Regions from separate parts of the Dorea sp. 210702-DFI.3.17 genome, predicted to be linked through region 3. Evidence: riboswitches for the same ligand, from Rfam matches in the RefSeq annotation. Region 3 holds a riboswitch; each other region holds the start of a gene.

Region 1 (6,340 bases), on a different contig from region 3:
TAGACACCGTAATACTTGCAAATGGCATAAACAGACGATATGCACAGACTACCTGAAGTAACTGCGGCTCATGAACATCCATCGGGTTAATGCGATCATTATTGATGATTGGACACAATCTTGGACAAGAAAATGCAATCTCTGCATGCGGATATTTTCTTTGAAGCAAATATGCATGATAACCTGTCGCGAAAGCATCTTTGCGAAAATCATCCAGTCCAAGAAGTGCCGCAAAACCAACACCTCGCATGCCACCCTTAAGTGCACGTTCTTGTGTGTTCAATCTATATGGAAAAATCCTTTTATGTCCTGCTAAATGTAATGTTTCATACTTATCTGAATTGTAAGTCTCCTGGAAGACTGTCACATAATCTGCTCCGCATTTATGAAGGTATGCATACTCATCCGAATTCATCGGATATACTTCAAGACCTACCACTTTAAAATATTTTCGTGCAATCTCGCATGCCTTTCCAATATACTCCACATTAGATTTTGTCTTACTCTCACCTGTAAGAATCAATATTTCCTGAAGTCCGGTCTTGGCAATAGCAGCCATCTCTTTTTCAATCTCTTCTTCATTAAGCTGTGCACGGCGAATCTTATTATAACAGTTGAATCCACAGTAAATACAGTAATTTTCACAGTAGTTTGCAATATAAATTGGCGTGAACATATACACACTGTTTCCAAAATGCTTTCTTGTTTCAATCTGTGCTTGCTGCGCAATCTCCTCTAAAAGCGGAAGTGCTGCCGGCGAAAGCAGTGCCTGAAAATCCTCTGGTATCCGGTTATCATGCGCCAGTGCTCTTCTTACATCTGCTTCTGTATATTTATCATAATCATATGCTTTCATTGCAGAAATAACCTGGTCCATCACATCAGATTCTTCCAACTGCTCCATATCCGGAAGATACTTCATATGATCGATACGATTCTTTTTCATATCTTCCAGTATTTCTTCATTTACAATACTTTCATTAAAATGACCATCTTTTTTACTGGTCTGCATTGTTTCTACCATCGCTGTTACATTGATCCTCTCGTATATCTTTTCTTGTATATCTTTATACTTGTATTCTGTTATCAGTGCAATTTACTCATGCAAAAATCCTGTTAATGGTGAAGACGCACTTGCTCCTTTATCCAGTATTCTTCCTAATCCGGAAAGATAAGCACTTCTTCCTGCCTCAATTGCCTTTTTAAACGCTTCAGCCATAACCTGGACATCTCCTGCTGTCGCAATAGCAGTATTGGCCATCACTGCTGAAGCACCCATTTCCATAGCTTCACATGCCTGTGACGGACGACCGATTCCTGCATCAACGATAATCGGAAGATCAATCTCATCAATAAGAATCTGGATAAACTCTTTTGTACAAATTCCCTTATTTGAACCGATTGGAGAACCAAGAGGCATCACACAGGCTGCCCCTGCATTTACCAGATCTCTGGCTGCATTCAAATCCGGATACATGTATGGCATAACAACAAACCCTTCTTTTGCAAGGATCTCTGTTGCCTTGATTGTCTCGTAATTATCCGGAAGAAGGTATTTCGAATCGTGAATAACTTCAAGCTTTACAAAATCTCCACAACCCAGCTCTCTGGAAAGTCTTGCAATACGAACTGCTTCCTGCGCATTTCTGGAACCGGATGTATTCGGAAGAAGTGTTACGTCCTTCGGCACATAATCCAGAATATTAGCAAGTCCGCCTTCATTAGCACGGCGCAAAGCAAGTGTTACGATCTGTGCTCCTGCTTTTTCAATACATGCTTTCATAAGCTCCAATGAAAATTTTCCAGATCCCATAATAAAACGGGAAGTAAATTCATGTCCTCCCAGGATTAATTTGTCTTCATTTGTGTTTGTTGTTGTCATTTTTTTATCCACCTTTCTTTGTTTACTCATAAATTATGATACCTGCTATTCGCATATCGTGAAGCTTAGAAGCTTCCGCCGCCCATAAAATGCAGAATCTCTACAACATCTCCATCTTTCAGTACAGTTGTATCATAATTTTCTCTTTTGATGATCTCCTCATTCAATTCTACTACTACCTGCACCGGAATATAATTACATGCTTTCAAGTATTCCGTTACCGACACTGGATGTTCCAATATTCTGTTCTCTCCATTGACTGTAATCATGGCTGCTCCTTTCCGGAAATGTGAGTGCGCCTCCTGCCGGAGGCTTTTTATATAAAAGGAAATGTAATTTCCTATTATATAAAACAGAGTTCACAAAGAAATACACCCGCGGTGGTGCACCCCTTCATGAACTCTGTTCACTCTCAAAATTTCCTATATTCTATAATTTGTACCTGCTTAGAAAAATTCTCATTCGCGCGAGTGCGCATCCTCGCGGAGCGTTTTATTTTATAAGAAAGACCTTTTTAACAATTGCTTTAATATATTAACATAACAAGGTCTTTCCTATGAAAAAATAAAGGAGATACACCAAGGTATCTCCCGTAATATCATCTTATACGTTCCTACGTTGGCATTATCCAAATCAGGTTCTGGGTCGAAATTGAAGACTTCCTCTCAGCCTGCTATCACAAGCTCCCCTTTTATTTACAATGCCTAGTATAAATCGATTTTTATTTTGTGTCAAGAGCACTCGGTAATTTCTTCATTGCTTTCTTCACCTACTGATCTATAAACACGGATATTTTTATCTCCGTCTCGTCTCTTGTATAGACGATGCCATGAATATACTTGCCATTATCAGTCACTTTGCTGATGATATTGTCATAGCATGTTTCTCCTTTGTACTGATACTGCTTGACTAACTGAGCTTCTTTCACTTCTTTCGTGTCCAGTTTTTCCACCGGAAAATACACATATACTTTTTCAGAATTTGTGTCAAATGTATAGGCACTGGCCACCTGCTTCGCATCAATAAATCCATTCCCATTCCAATTTTCCTGTGAATCCAGACTGGTTTTTTCAAGTATGATCTGATCCTTTGGATTTTCTGTAATCAGGATAATATCCTCCTGAATTTTTTTCTCACATTTTACATAGGTATCTTCACCCGCACCCACAACACGATATCCATTCATCAGATATAGTTGATTCTCTATTCCATTTTCAATCGGCCAGCCAGCCAGGTTATAATATGGACACCCAACCGTCTGATATGCTTCCCGGCTCTCGTAATCCGTAAGCAATATTGTATCAACGCCTGTCTTCTGACTTATCTGCGATACAGGAATCTGTTCTACGTCCTGATTGGCATAAGATACAACAGCTCTTGCAGATTCCTTCTGTAAGACTTCTGCCAGATTATCCCCATCATAAAATGTGTGGATCATTCCATTTTTTTCGTCTTTTACCGTTCCATACTCACCATAACATACATAGGCACTCTCTGCGTGAAGTCCTGTGATGTTATACATTTCTTGTGCAAATGCTGTGGCAATCTCCTGAAACTGATAGTTATCAAGCCCGTCCGTATTCTTTTTCTGCCCTGATATCGCAACTAAAAAATCTGCCCCCTTGTACTTCATTTTCACGAATACATTTCCGGTGGGAGAAGGGAAAAAATCCGGCACCGGACTTGAACTGTATTTCTCACAGTTTATCTCTGTAATCTTTGCATCAATTCCATATTTTTCTCTTATATAATTTTTCGCATTTTCCCGTCCTTGCTTTTCATAACGCTTCATTTCTCTCTTTTCTTCCAGCGTATAGCCACAACCTGTCACTGTAACCATTATCAAAGCAAGAAGGATCCAATAAACGGCTTTTCTTTTTCCCATACATCTCCTCCCAATCCATCCCCTCATTTGCTATTACTTTTTTAATTATACTGCTCTTTATAAATCTCTGTCAATTTTATACAACAGACACCTTGTTATTCCACACAGAACCAGTTAAAATATACTTTGCAAATGAATGTTGCAAATGTTATTTGTGGGGGATTGTTACATATGAATAAGAAAAATCAATACGCAGACTCTGTAAAGGAAACGTTGATTCTGACGCTTGCTGTGGCAATTATTGCCGCTGCAGTCTACTTCTTCCTTGTACCAAGCCACGCTTCTGTCAGCAGTATCTCTGGTCTTGGAATCATTCTGTCAAACTTTGTACCGCTTCCATTGTCAGCAATCACTATGATCTTAAATATAGTGCTTCTGATTATCGGATTCTTTACATGCGGTCGGGAATTCGGAGCAAAAACTGTCTATACAAGCATTATGCTTCCACTGTTTCTGGGGCTTTTCGAAAAGATTTTCCCGGATTTTTACTCCATGACCGACAGCCAGGAACTAGATGTACTCTGTTATATACTGGTCGTAAGCGTCGGACTTGCAATTTTGTTCAATCGAAATGCCTCTTCTGGCGGACTAGATATTGTAGCCAAAATCATGAACAAATATCTGCATATGGATCTCGGAAAAGCTATGTCACTGTCCGGTATGTGTGTGGCTCTGTCCGCAGCACTTGTGTACGATAAGAAAACTGTAGTTTTAAGTGTCCTCGGTACTTATTTTAACGGAATCGTACTGGATCACTTTATCTTCAATCAAGATATGAAACGGCGCGTCTGCATCATCACCCAGAAAGAAGAAGAGCTGCGCCACTTCATTTTATATGAACTGCACAGCGGGGCTACTATCTATGAAGCCATCGGTGCTTACACAATGGAAAAGCATAATGAAATTATCACCATTGTGGATAAAACAGAATACCAGAAATTGATGAAATACATCAATCAGGTGGATCCTAAGGCGTTTATCACAATCTACAAAGTTTCCAATATGCGGTATCAGCCAAAAATTTAGTACACATTCTATATGACAAAAAATTGCTCAGACCTTACACGGTCTGAGCAATTTTTCTGTCATATGAGTTCTCACTCTTTCTTTTCCTACCAGTCGGTATACAAATCGATATTACCTTTTCCACTTCCACTATCATAAACTTTTCCAGCTCCAAGAGATGTCTCGACCACGGTTCCTTTTGGATAGTCATCACTGGCAAGTACAATATAACCATCTTTGTCACGGATTGTTCCGTCACTCGCAATATGACGTCCCGGAATGTTAAGTCCTGCTCCCGGAAGTACCTTCTGTGAATAATAGGTTTCAGTATGTCCGTTAAACCAGATTCTCCCTTTGGATGGGGTCAGACCACCGGAAGGAATATTATACTTTCCATTACTGGAACTGCTCCCGGAGTTATTATTACTTCCGGAATTAGAAGGTTTGGAAGAGCTGTTATTATTGGAACTGCTTCCGGAAGTATTATTTCCAGTGGAAGCTGATGCCTGCTTTGCCGCTTCTTCCTGTGCTTTTTTCTGCGCTTCTTCCTCCTGCTTTGCCTGTGCCTCACGCGCTGCCTGAAGCTGCGCATTCACAGTCGCAAGATCTGTGGAAGTTGCTGCTGCTTTCGCCTGAAGATTCTGCTGCTCAGTATTTAACTGACTCTGTAAATCTGTCAGTTCCTGCTGCTGGCTCTTAAGATCCTCTTCCTGCGTCTCGATACCTTGACGTATCTCCATCATGTTCTCCAACATTTCCTTATCATAATCGGTAATGTTCTGAATGAACTCGGCTTTGTTGAGGAAGTCTCCCATACTGTCTGCAGTAAACAGCATAGTGATCATTGTCTCTGAACCATTTTCATACATGTACTTAATACGAGTCTTCATCGTTTCATACTGCTTTTCCTCGTTATTACGAGAAATCTGAAGTGATGCCTCCAGGCGGTATACTTCATTGTTCGACTCTTCAATTTCCGCTTCTGTCTCAGCAATCTTATTGCTGAGCGTAACCAAATCCTGATTAATCCCTTCCAGTTGACTTTGAAGATTACTGGTCTTATCTTCGAGGCTTTTGACCTCCGCTGCATGCACCGGCATTGCTGACAGTGCGACACCGAACGCACAGACAAAGGCTGCCCCGCGTCTTGCGATCCGTTTCTTATGCATGTTCATAAATGTAATCCTTTCTTGTTTGTTTTGGGGTTAACACTAAGACATTATATACTATTTTTTCAAAAAGAACAACCTTTCTTTGCACAGCACGTTTTTTAAGGGCTCTCTGACTACGCAAAAAGCTGCCTTGTTTCGAGTCGTTCCGACTGTTTCCCGGCAGCTTTTTTTTAATATTTTTACTGTTCTGTAACTACTTTTCCAGCAGCTTTTTCTTTCTTTTTATCATACATTGCAAACATTCCTGCAAGTAATGTTCCTGAGATAGAATGCCATGTACAGGAGACTGCACAGATGATTGCTGACTCCGGTGTGGACGCGAACTGCGCTGTCGTTGTAGCAAGATTTGTGGCGAGTCCTGCGTTCTGCATTCCGACTTCGATCGCTATCGTTCTC
Region 2 (6,340 bases), on a different contig from region 3:
CAGAAAAAGAAACGAAGACAAAGGAAAAAGATCCAGACAAACTGGTATTAAATATAGAAGATAAAAAAGAAGACAATATACAAGAGGAACAGACAGATATGCAGGAACAGGCTTCACAGCCAGACGGACAATCACAGGCAGAAGAGGCGAATGAACAACAGCCGCAGAAAAATGGACATTTGATTGCGATTGATGCAGGACATCAGGCAAAGGGGAATAGCGAGAAAGAACCGGTCGGTCCAGGTTCTTCTGAAATGAAAGCAAAGGTGGCTTCCGGGACAAGTGGCAAGACATCAGGGCTTCAGGAATATGAACTGACATTGGCTGTTTCTATGAAGCTGAAAGAAGAATTGATGAACCGTGGGTATGATGTTTTGATGATACGAGAGACGAACGATGTAAATGTATCGAATGCAGAGCGTGCACAGATTGCAAACAATGCCAATGCCGATGCATTTATCCGTGTTCATGCCAATGGTTCAGATAGCAGCAGTGCCAATGGCATGATGACGATTTGTCAGACTGCTTCCAATCCATACAATGGAAATCTATATTCCCAAAGTCAGGCACTTTCTACAGATGTTTTAGATCAGATGGTGGCAGCAACCGGAGCAAAAAGAGAGCGTGTCTGGGAGACAGATACCATGAGTGGAATCAACTGGGCACAGGTTCCGACGACCATTGTGGAGATGGGATATATGAGTAATCCGACGGAAGATCAGAAGATGGCGACAGACGAATATCAGTGGCAGATCGTAACCGGGATTGCCAATGGAGTGGATCAGTATTTTGGAATTACGAGATAAGGGAGTTTTGACAGATGAAAAAAGCAGCATTATTTTTTGATGTGGATGGTACATTGATTGACGAACAGACGAAGATAGTGCCGGAAAGTACACTTCGTGCATTGAAGCAGGCGAGAGAAAACGGCCATCTTGTGTTTATCAATACAGGTCGTACATCTTGTAATACATTGGATTCCATGAAGCATATTCCAGTAGATGGTTATGTGTGTGGGTGTGGAACGGAAATCATTTATCAGGGAAATGTGCTGATGCACAGTACACTGACCAAGGAGCAGTGCAGACGTTACATACAGGTGATTCAGGAGTGTCATATGGAAGGAGTTCTGGAAGCCAGTGACGATCTATATTTTCCCCAAAATAGTTCCCGTTTTCCGGAAATCGAAGATATCAGACAGCGCATGGGAAAAGCTTGGGGATTAGGCTGTAAGAAATATATAGAGGATGGCGGATTCATTTATGATAAAATGTTCTTACTCTCTGATCAGACAAGTGATGTAGTAAAATTCATAGAGGAAGTCCGTGACGATCTGGCAGTCATCGATCGGAGACATGGAAGTTATGAGTGTATTCAAAAGCAATATACAAAAGCGACCGGGATTGAGTATATGAGGAAATATCTTGGCTATGACATGGATCAGATATATGTATTTGGAGATAGCAGCAATGATCTGGCGATGTTCGAATACGCCACACATACAGTAGCGATGAAAGAGCATGATTCTGTATTGGATCCATATACAGAATATGTGACGGACAGTGTGATGAATGACGGAATTGAAAAAGCAATGAAACATTATCAATTAATATAGAAGGGACTGTATCATATGGGAGAACAACTGACAGAAAGTGATGTAAAGAAAATAAAGGAAGAAATTGAGTACCGAAAGATTGTTGTCCGTAAAAAAGAGCTGGAAGCAGTAAAAGAGGCAAGAGCACAGGGAGACTTGAGCGAGAACTTTGAGTATAAAGCAGCGAAGCAGGATAAGAACCGCAACGAAAGCCGTATCCGTTATCTAGAGAGAATGTTAAAAACTGCCAACATTGTGTCTGATGATTCAAAAGAAGACGAGATAGGAATTAATAATACCGTGGATCTTTATTTTGAAGATGATGAAGAAGTGGAGACATACCGGATTGTGACAAGTGTCCGAGGAAATTCCCTGGCAGGACTGATCAGCATCGAGTCACCGCTTGGAAAAGCAGTACTTGGACATAAAGTTGGTGACCGCGTGAAAATACCGGCAGGAGATGACGGATATTATGTGGTAGTAAAGAGGATTGATAAGACTACCGATGACAGTCATGATACGTTAAGAAAATATTAGTAAAAGTGAAAAAATATTTTTGAGAATATTGCAAAGGAAATATGTATATACTATAAGAGAAAAGTGTGCTATAATTAATAAACTTGTAAAATTTTGTCTATTATGTATAATATATATGAAATGAATAACGAACAACAGGGGGCTTGCGTATCAAGCAGGCTGAGATTGGGCTGAATGCCCTGACCTGCAACCTGATTTGGATAATGCCAACGTAGGGAAAAAGATGCGTAAATGTTAGCAGGTATATCTTTTATTAGGTATATCTGCTATTTATGTTAGCAATGTAAAAATCAGCGAATGTTCACAACACAAAAAGGAGAGAGAATTATGCTAGGTACATGTTTACAGAACGTTAGAGAAAAAGGACCGCTTGTCCATAATATTACGAATTATGTTACGGTCAATGATGTAGCAAATGTGATTCTTGCGTGTGGTGCAAGCCCAATCATGTCAGATGAGCCGCAGGACGTGCAGGATATCACTGCAATTTGCGGAGGTCTGAACATCAATATTGGAACGCTGAATGTAAGAACGATTGAAGGAATGTTGGCGGCAGGTCATAAGGCAAATGAATTAAATCACATGGTTCTGCTTGATCCGGTTGGTGCAGGAGCAAGTTCTCTTAGAACGAATACAGCTGTCAACCTGATGCAGGAAATAAAGTTTGATGTAATCCGTGGAAATATTTCCGAAATCAAGACATTAGCTGCAGGAAGCGGTACTACAAAGGGTGTTGACGCTGATGTAGCTGACGCAGTGACAGAAGAAAATCTGGACGAAGCAGTTGCATTTGCAAAAGCATTTTCTGAAAAATCCGGAAGTATAGTTGCAATTACAGGAGCGATTGATCTTGTCAGCGACGGCAGAAAATGTTACGTGATCCGTAATGGACGACCGGAAATGGGAAGAATTACAGGAACAGGCTGCCAGTTATCTGGACTGATGACAGCATATCTTGTTGCAAATCCTGAGCAGAAGCTTGAGGCGGCAGCAGCGGCAGTTTGTACGATGGGACTTGCCGGTGAGATTGGCTGGAGTTACATGCAGAAAGGTGACGGTAATTCTACCTATAGAAATAGAATTATTGATGCTATTTATAACATGACAAAAGAGCAGTTAGACGAAGGAGCAAAATATGAAGTGCGATAAAAAAGATTTGCTGCTTTATGCAGTGACAGACAGAAGTTGGCTGAACGCAGAGACACTTTACAGTCAGGTTGAGAAGGCACTGGAAGGTGGAGCTACATTTGTACAGCTTCGTGAGAAACATCTCGATCATGATGCTTTTCTTCAGGAGGCAAAGGAAATCAAAGAATTGTGTGCAAAGTACCAGGTACCGTTTGTGCTGGATGATGATGTGGAGCTTGCACTGGAAGTTGGCGCGGACGGAGTTCATGTAGGACAAAGTGATATGGAAGCAGGAGATGTCCGGGCAAAGCTTGGTGAAGATAAGATTGTCGGAGTTTCAGCACAGACAGTGGAGCAGGCACTTTTAGCTCAGGAGCGCGGAGCAGACTATCTTGGAGTCGGAGCTGTATTTCCGACCAGTTCCAAAGATGACGCAGTAGAAGTTGACCATGAGATGGTAAAAGCAATTTGTGAGGCTGTAGATATTCCAGTTATCGCAATTGGCGGCATCACAAAAGATAATGTGCAGGAGTTGTCAGGCTGTGGACTTTGTGGAATCGCAGTTATCAGCGCTATTTTCGCAAAACCGGATATTAAGAAAGCGACAGAAGAGCTGAAAGCAGCCACTGAGAAGATGGTGAAAGCATGTTAGAAAATAAATCTGACGTGGAGAAAAATGCATCAGAGCAGAAATGTTGTGGAAAAGTTCCCGTACAGAATATGGGTGGTGTTATCTTAGACATAGACGGGACAGTTCTGGATTCTATGTCCATCTGGCAGGACGCAGGAGTGAGATACCTTGCGAGTCAGCAGATTGAAGCAGAGCCTGGACTTGCCGAGAAGATTTATTATATGTCTATCCCGGAGGCTGCATTATATATGCGGACACGCTATGGGCTTGAACAATCTGTAGAAGAAATCAGTCAGGGGATCAAAGATGTAGTGAGAGATTTCTATTATTACGAGGCACCGTTAAAAGCCGGAGTAAAAGAATTTCTACAAAAAATGTCAGATAGAAAGATTCCGGTCGTGGCAGCGACAGCCAGTGATGAAGATCACCTGGAACATGCATTTATCCGTCTTGGGGTAAGCCAGTATTTTAAACATATTTTTACATGCGCGCAGGCAGGAGCCGGAAAGCAGAGCCCGGCAGTCTATCATATGGCAGCTGGGTTTTTAGGCAGGAATCCGGAAGAACTGTATGTTTTTGAAGATGCATTGTATGCAATCCGGACAGCAAAACTGGCAGGATATCATACGATTGGCGTGTATGACGAAGAAAGTAAAGAAGATCAGGAAATGATCCGCGAAGAAGCAGACATTTATATGGAAAGCTTCAAAGAGGCAGATATATTTTTCAAATAGAGTAAAAAAGGAAAGGTAAAATAATGAAAACAGCAGTAACAATTGCCGGAAGTGATTCCAGTGGTGGAGCAGGAATTCAGGCAGACATTAAGACAATGATTGCAAATGGCGTTTATGCGATGAGTGCAATCACAGCGTTAACCGCACAGAATACGACAGGTGTGACGGGTATTATGGAAGTGACACCGGAATTTATGGGTGAGGAATTAGATAACATTTTTACAGATATTTATCCGGACGCAGTGAAGATCGGAATGGTATCTTCCAGTGCGCTGATTGAGAAAATTGCAGATAAACTGAAAGAGTATCAAGCAAAAAATATCGTCGTTGACCCGGTTATGGTAGCAACAAGTGGAGCAAAGCTGATCAGTGAAGAGGCAATCGGAACTTTAAAGAAACGTCTTCTTCCAATTGCCAGTGTTCTGACACCGAATATTCCAGAAGCAGAAGTTCTGGCGGAAATGGAGATCCACTCAGCAGATGATATGATCGAGGCTGCAAAGAAAATCAGTGATACATACCACTGCGCAGTTCTCTGCAAGGGCGGACATAAGTTGAATGATGCAAATGACCTGCTTTATCGTGACGGCGATTATCGTTGGTTCAACGGAAAACGTATTGATAATCCGAATACACATGGAACCGGCTGCACACTTTCCAGTGCCATTGCATCGAACCTTGCAAAAGGATTTGATATGGACACATCCGTAGAGCGTGCAAAAGATTACATTTCCGGAGCGCTGGCTGCGATGCTGGATCTCGGAAAAGGAAGCGGACCTATGGATCACGGATTTGCAATTACGGGAGAATATAAGAAAGAAGCATAAAGAGGGACAGACATCATGGAAGAAAAAAGAACAGGTTTATTTGAAAATGGACTGATCTGGTTTGGAGCAGGCGTTTCTATTGCGGAGATTCTGACCGGAACTTATCTGGCACCACTTGGAATGGGAAAAGGACTTCTCGCAATTATCGTAGGACATATCATCGGCTGCCTTATGTTATTCCTGGCAGGTGTAATCGGTGGTAAAGTCAGAAAAAGTGCAATGGAAACTGTAAAAATGAGTTTTGGACAGAAGGGAAGTATTCTGTTTGCAGTGTTAAATGTGCTGCAGCTTGTGGGCTGGACGGCGATTATGATTTATGATGGAGCACTGGCAGCAGATGGTGTTATGAATACTGGACGCTGGATTTGGTGCCTGGTCATCGGAGCGCTGATCATTCTTTGGATTGTTATTGGAATTACAAATCTTGGAAAAATCAACACGGTTGCTATGGCAGCATTATTTATCCTGACACTGATTCTTTGTAAAGTTATCTTCACAGGAAACGGAGCAGGTGTACCATCGGATGACAGCATGACATTTGGTGCAGCAGTTGAACTTGCTGTTGCCATGCCATTATCCTGGCTTCCACTGATCAGTGATTATACAAGAGAAGCAAAAGAGCCGGTAAAAGCAACAGCAGTCAGCGCAATTACTTATGGTATTGTAAGCTGCTGGATGTATGTGATCGGAATGGGAGCAGCAATTATTACCAGAGAGTATGATATTGCACAGATCATGCTAAAAGCAGGTCTTGGAATCGTCGGACTTCTGATCATCGTATTTTCAACAGTTACAACAACATTTCTGGATGCATATTCCGCAGGAATTTCCAGTGAAACCGTTGTGAACAAATGGAATGGAAAACATGTGGCAATCGTGGTAACTGTGC
Region 3 (6,340 bases):
GGATCACCTTGCCGTCAGAGTCTTTTTTAATTATTTTCTTTTAAATTATCTTTGTTTATTATAACCTGCCAAACTACTTTTGGTCAACATATGCTATTTTATTCACAAAATTATTTTTTCTTTTTCGGCAAAAACAAACTCAACAACAGAGAGACTACAAACACACCTGCCACTGCATTTCCATTGAAGATATCTCCCACCTCATGTGGAAATGCACTGAAGAAGTTTCCGGATGTCTGTGTCAGTCCTACACCAATCGCAAATGCCAGTGATACAATGACCATCGTCCGGTCATCGAACTCACATTCTTTGAGCATCTTGATTCCTTCATACATAATAGAACCAAACATCATAACTGTACAGCCACCAAGAACTGCCTGTGGCAGGGAATTAAAAAATGCTCCCAGCGGCGGGAAAAGTGATGACAAAATCAAAATAAATGCTCCCATCAAAATCGTAAACCGGTTGATGACCTGCGTTATCGTTACAAGTCCTACATTCTGGCTGAAAGAAGTCAACGGCAGACATCCAAAGCAGCCGGAAAGTGCACTGGAGAATCCATCTACAGCAAGTGACCCCTGCAATTCTTCCATCTTGATTTCGCGATCCAAAGCACCGGTACATACGGCGCTTGTTGCACCAGTTGTCTCTGCCGCAGATACAAGAAATACAATAGCAATTGTCAAAAATGCTCCCAGATCAAAGATTGGTTTATGGCTGGTCAGAAAGACCAGCTTCGGCAGACTGAAGACTCCAACTTCCTGTACAGTCTTTGTAATTCCAGAAAAGTCTACCATCGGCGCAATACCTGCAACCGTAAAAATGATCGCCAACAGATATCCAAGAATCAATCCTACCAGGACATTCAGATTCTTATATACCCCTTTCAGTAAATATCTGGCTATCAGGCATACAATCAGGGTAAATGCTCCAACAACCAGATGATACCATGCGCCAAAATCAGCAACTCCGCTTCCGCCGCCCCAGGAATCCATACCTACGGACAATAACGAAAGTCCGATTGCGATAACTACACACGCGGATACGACCGGTGTCAGGAAGCGCTTCCAGTATCTGGCACTAAGCCCCACCAGTCCTTCAAAAATACCGCCTAAAATAACAGCACCAACCATCCCTTCATATCCAAGTTCCGGATTGGTACAGATTACTAACAGACTTCCAAGAAACGTAAAGCTGACTCCCATAACAATCGGAAGCCCAGACCCGATCTTCCACACCGGATATAACTGCATACATGTTCCGATACCTGCCACGAACATAGCACATTGTAAAAGCTGGGTGATCTCTGCTGAAGTCAAATGTTCCCCTGTTCCTCTTACCAGCGCGGCACTGCAAACGATCAGCACCGGCGCCAGGTTTGATACAAACATAGCCAGTACGTGCTGCAGCCCGAATGGAATTGCTTTTTTCAGTGGCACTCTTCCGTTCAGCCGGTATATATTCTCCGTACTGACATCTGCCACTTTTTCTTCTTTGTTTGTTGTACTCATTGTTTTTCCCTCTCAAATCCTTTTTCTTACTTTTATTAGTCCGGTCTACTCAACCTTACCAACCTCACTGAACGGCCAGTAGCGGAAAACGGCCTTTGCAAGAATCGCATCTTTTTCTACGAAATGATTCTTCCAGTACCTGGAATCCAAACTGTTATTACGATTATCCCCCATCATAAAATAGCAGTTTTGTGGAACTTCATATGGTCCGAAGTCTCCGATTGGTACTTCGTTGCAGAAACTATCATCCAATGGCTTCTCTGCTCCATCTATGTATACTTTTCCGTCTTTCACTTCCACAGTCTCCCCAGGCAGACCAATGACTCTTTTTATAAATATCTTAGATGGATCATCCGGATATTTAAAAATGACGATATCAAACCTCTGCGGATCTTTTGATTTGTATGCAAGCCGGCTGCCGATGATCCGGTCTCCCTTCATAATTGTTGTCTGCATAGATTCAGACGGAATCACCGCATTGATATAGACCAGTTTATTTAGTGCAAACACGACCAGAAAAATAATAAGAAATGTCTTGGCATAATCCCATATCGTTGCAAGTACCCCTTCTTTTTCCGGTTCATGTTTCCCTTTCTTTCCACTCATATATATCTTCCCTTCTACTTGAACATTCTCTTTTCAAAATATCATGTGTTACAGCTCACAAGATGTTTCTATTCTACCACACATTGCCCTATGCAGGAAACTAATTTCTATTTCTATTTTTCAATGCTTCCAGTTATGGCAAAAATGGCAAAAATCACATTTTCATCTTGCTTTTACGTTTTTTCAGGTCTATAATAACTGGTGAATCGGAACGTTCCATGCAATACATATCATTTCATGGACATTTCGAAAATTACATACGGGGAGCTGGTGAAAACCGGCTGAGAGGAAGCGTAATTCCGCTTCGACCCATAACCTGATTTGGATAATGCCAACGTAGGGAACATATCTTAACGCGATAATTAAGGAAGATGCTCTACGCACCTTCTTTTTTTGCGTTATTTCATCAGGAAATTACATTTCCTGGCAAACCCAAAAGCGATACATTGGGGACACCACCTTGTACCGCTATAGAAAAACTCAGACAAAAAATGAAAATGGAGGCAAAATGAACATGAGAAACTACACTACACAAATGGATGCAGCCAGAAAAGGAATTCTCACGCCTGAAATCAAGACCGTTGCTCAAAAAGAGCATATGTCCACTGACGAGATGATGAAGCTCGTTGCTGAAGGCAAGGTTGCAATCTGTGCCAACAAAAACCACACATGTCTGAATCCGGAAGGCGTCGGCAGTATGCTTCGCACGAAGATCAATGTAAATCTCGGAGTCTCAAGAGACTGTAAAGATTACGATATCGAAATGCAGAAAGTGATGAGTGCTGTAAATCTCGGAGCAGAGGCCATTATGGATTTATCCAGCCACGGCAACACTCAGCCTTTCCGGCAGAAGCTGACACACGAATGTCCGGCAATGATCGGAACTGTTCCGGTCTATGACAGCGTCATCCACTATCAGAGAGATCTTGCTACTCTGACTGCACAGGATTTCGTCGATGTAGTACGTCTTCACGCTGAGGACGGTGTGGACTTTGTAACACTGCACTGTGGAATCACCCGCAAAACTATTGAACAGATCAAAAAACACAAACGTAAAATGAATATCGTAAGCCGCGGAGGAAGTCTTGTATTTGCATGGATGTGCATGACCGGAGAAGAAAATCCGTTCTATGAACATTTCGACGAAATTCTGGATATCTGTGAAGAATACGATGTTACCATCTCCCTTGGTGATGCATGCCGCCCGGGATGTCTGGCCGATGCCACAGACGTATGCCAGATTGAAGAGCTTGTACGCCTCGGCGAACTGACAAAACGTGCATGGGCACATAATGTACAGGTCATGGTCGAAGGTCCTGGACATGTACCGCTTGACCAGGTCGCAGCCAATATGAAAGTTCAGCAAAGCATCTGTATGGGCGCTCCATTCTACACACTTGGACCACTCGTCACAGATATTGCTCCTGGATATGACCATATTACTGCTGCCATTGGAGGCGCAGTTGCTGCCATGAACGGTGCTGCTTTCCTTTGCTACGTAACACCTGCCGAGCATCTGGCACTGCCAAATGTAGACGATGTAAAACAAGGTATCATTGCTTCTAAGATTGCCGCCCACGCTGCAGACATTGCCAAAGGTATACCTGGCGCAAGAGATATTGATGATAAAATGGCTGATGCACGCCAGAAACTGGACTGGGAAGCACAGTACGCCTGTGCTCTTGACCCGGATACTGCAAGAGCAATCCGCGACAGCCGCCGTCCGGAGGATGACCACAGCGATACATGCAGTATGTGTGGTAAATTCTGTGCCGTACGAAGCATGAACAAAGCACTTGCCGGCGAATACATCGATATTTTGTAATTCACCTGCCACTTATAGCAGGAATCTTCTCAGGAGATAGAATACATAAGAAAAAGGGATACATAGAAAAAGCTTCCAGATACAAATACATTTCATCTGGAAGCTTTTTCTCTAAAATCTGTTTTATTTATTTTCCTTTTTCCATCTCTTATGAATGTCATTCAGATACTTTTTATTGTACGCAGCCCATTCGTACTGTGACATATACTCCCCTTTATATGCATTCATAACCTCTACATCTTTTTTATTGAATTTGTAATAGTCACAGTCGATCATCTCCGGAACAATGGCAATATTATTGTAGCTTTTCTCTATTACGTCTTCTGCTTCCAGCTCCTTCAACGTCTGTTGCAGGGATGACAAAATCTTCTGAATATACCACTGTTGTTTTTTATCATAGGGTTCATTTTCAAATAAAACTGCTGCCAGTTCCTTCACTGAGCAGGAAGAACCGTTGCGATCCACCAAATATGCCATTACCTCTTTCGCCTTCGATCTGCTGAAATGTGCCGGCTTTCCAGTTCTGTCATATACTTCAAAATTGCCAAAGCACTGAATTTTCAATCTTGGTTCATTTTCAGCCGGCAATGGATAGCGAAGATCTTCCGTCTCTTTTCTGACTTTCCCAGCCGTTACTGGTTTTTCAATATAACCGCTGGCATGTATTGCCATTGCGTCTTTTGTATACTCATCATATCCTGTAACAAAGATAATATTAATGTCCGGAATAATTTCTTTTAACTGTTTTGCCACATCGATGCCGCTCACACCACGCATACAGATATCTAAAAATGCGATTTTACATCTCGTCTCCTTTGCAAACTCCAGTAATCTGGACGGTTTGCTAAACGGGTAAATATTTGCTTTCGGGCATACCTCCCGGACAGCTTCGCACGTCATCTCCAATGCCAATGGTTCATCATCCGCTATTATAATGTTCATGATTGTCCCCCTTTCGGTAAATTAATTCGTATTTTAGTTCCTTTTCCCTTCTCACTGTAAATATCTACAGTTCCATTGCACATCTTTTGAAACCGGATTCTTGCGTTACGGACTCCTATGTGCTGTCTTCCATCACTTTGCTCTTCCATCTTTGATATATCAAACCCGACTCCGTCATCTATGACGCAAAGTTCAATCTGTTCTTCATTCTCTCTTGTCGTAATTCAAACAGTTCCCCCATCTTCTTTCTGTCCAACTCCCCAGTTTATTGCATTCTCAACAAAAGGCTGCACAGATAACATTGGTACTTTAAAATCAGTTTTCTGCAGATCATATTCTACATGCAGATCATCTCCAAATCGAAGCTGTTCCAGATATAAATATATTTTAACATATTTTAGTTCTTCTTCAAATGGAATTGATTCTTTTTTGTCAATTGCGTTTATATGATTGCGCCAGTAATCCGCAAAATTGATGATTGCCTTCTTCGCTTCTTTTGGATCTTTGCTGCAAAGCTGCGCCAGTGCTGTCAGCGAATTATATAGGAAATGTGGCTGGATCTGGGCAATCATCATCTGCATCTGATTCATGGACAATTCATGTTCCTGCTGTATCAGAAGCTTTTCCTGTTTCACGATCCGATCATACTGTGCCATATGGACACTAATGCAAATATAGATCAGCGCCAGCGTTGTCGCCAGATTAAATGTGGTTGATTTCCAAATCATTTGTGCCGGAATCGATGCAATCGGTATCAATCCGTACATAAGAAGGCTTAACACATCATGTCTGACAAGTGCTTTCCTGTGTTTTAACAAAATCACAATGTTTCCACACATCACAATAATACAATAAAACTGACACAGCCAATAAATCGAACCTTGTGTATAATTCCCCTGTGTGTCCAGATAATAAAACTTCCCACTGATATCACTGGTGATCCATAATATGATTGCAATCACTGTTGACAGCATGACGAGATACACGTAAGTATTTCCAATCTTCTCGTGTTGATAGATTGTCTCTTTTACATAATAGGTATAGACCATACATTCCAGAGAGAGACAGGTAAATGTCAGATTCAACATAAATAGAAGCCACACTTCATTCTTTCCGAAATCCATAGCGGTCCAGCTCAGTACATCTGCCGTAAGTACGATCATGTGAATCACAAGCCAGATGATCAGAATATAATCTAATGTATTCCTCTTTGCTTCCTTCAATGTAACATGTTTGATTCCACGTTGCATTTTAATCTTTGCAATACATGCAAACAGCAATACGAATGTAACTAATGCTGCGAAACTTTCCAAAGCAGTATTGGCAAAAGCTATTTCACCCGACATAAAAATCCCTCCATTTTTATTATCCGTATAATTTTTTATGTATCATTTGACATCTTGTAAAAAGAAAAGGATCCTTCTTTCTCGAAGAACCCTTATATGCACGTCTATAT

The links. A riboswitch is a leader RNA that binds a small molecule or an ion and turns the genes downstream of it on or off. The one in region 3 is predicted to bind thiamine pyrophosphate.
Region 1: linked by a shared signal. The riboswitch ahead of thiS (sulfur carrier protein ThiS) and the one ahead of thiC (phosphomethylpyrimidine synthase ThiC) in region 3 are both predicted to bind thiamine pyrophosphate.
Region 2: linked by a shared signal. The riboswitch ahead of thiM (hydroxyethylthiazole kinase) and the one ahead of thiC (phosphomethylpyrimidine synthase ThiC) in region 3 are both predicted to bind thiamine pyrophosphate.

Annotation. Positions count from the first base shown of each region.
Region 1 is NZ_JAJCNB010000023.1:17,102-23,441, forward strand. Features, by position in the region: gene thiH (2-iminoacetate synthase ThiH) at 1-1,024, opposite strand, end outside; gene LI149_RS10950 (thiazole synthase) at 1,097-1,882, opposite strand; gene thiS (sulfur carrier protein ThiS) at 1,948-2,151, opposite strand; TPP riboswitch at 2,476-2,582, opposite strand; gene LI149_RS10960 (hypothetical protein) at 2,652-3,767, opposite strand; gene LI149_RS10965 (YitT family protein) at 3,939-4,793, shown strand; gene LI149_RS10970 (hypothetical protein) at 4,880-5,947, opposite strand; gene LI149_RS10975 (bile acid:sodium symporter family protein) at 6,124-6,340, opposite strand, start outside.
Region 2 is NZ_JAJCNB010000041.1:13,392-19,731, reverse strand. Features, by position in the region: gene LI149_RS13495 (N-acetylmuramoyl-L-alanine amidase) at 1-806, shown strand, start outside; gene LI149_RS13490 (Cof-type HAD-IIB family hydrolase) at 821-1,615, shown strand; gene LI149_RS13485 (GreA/GreB family elongation factor) at 1,631-2,131, shown strand; TPP riboswitch at 2,257-2,368, shown strand; gene thiM (hydroxyethylthiazole kinase) at 2,459-3,280, shown strand; gene thiE (thiamine phosphate synthase) at 3,267-3,911, shown strand; gene LI149_RS13470 (HAD family phosphatase) at 3,905-4,624, shown strand; gene thiD (bifunctional hydroxymethylpyrimidine kinase/phosphomethylpyrimidine kinase) at 4,648-5,451, shown strand; gene cytX (putative hydroxymethylpyrimidine transporter CytX) at 5,467-6,340, shown strand, end outside.
Region 3 is NZ_JAJCNB010000001.1:302,794-309,133, forward strand. Features, by position in the region: gene LI149_RS01445 (uracil-xanthine permease family protein) at 111-1,511, opposite strand; gene lepB (signal peptidase I) at 1,557-2,117, opposite strand; TPP riboswitch at 2,368-2,478, shown strand; gene thiC (phosphomethylpyrimidine synthase ThiC) at 2,632-3,942, shown strand; gene LI149_RS01460 (LytTR family DNA-binding domain-containing protein) at 4,066-4,884, opposite strand; gene LI149_RS15890 (ATP-binding protein) at 4,881-5,108, opposite strand; gene LI149_RS01465 (sensor histidine kinase) at 5,109-6,230, opposite strand.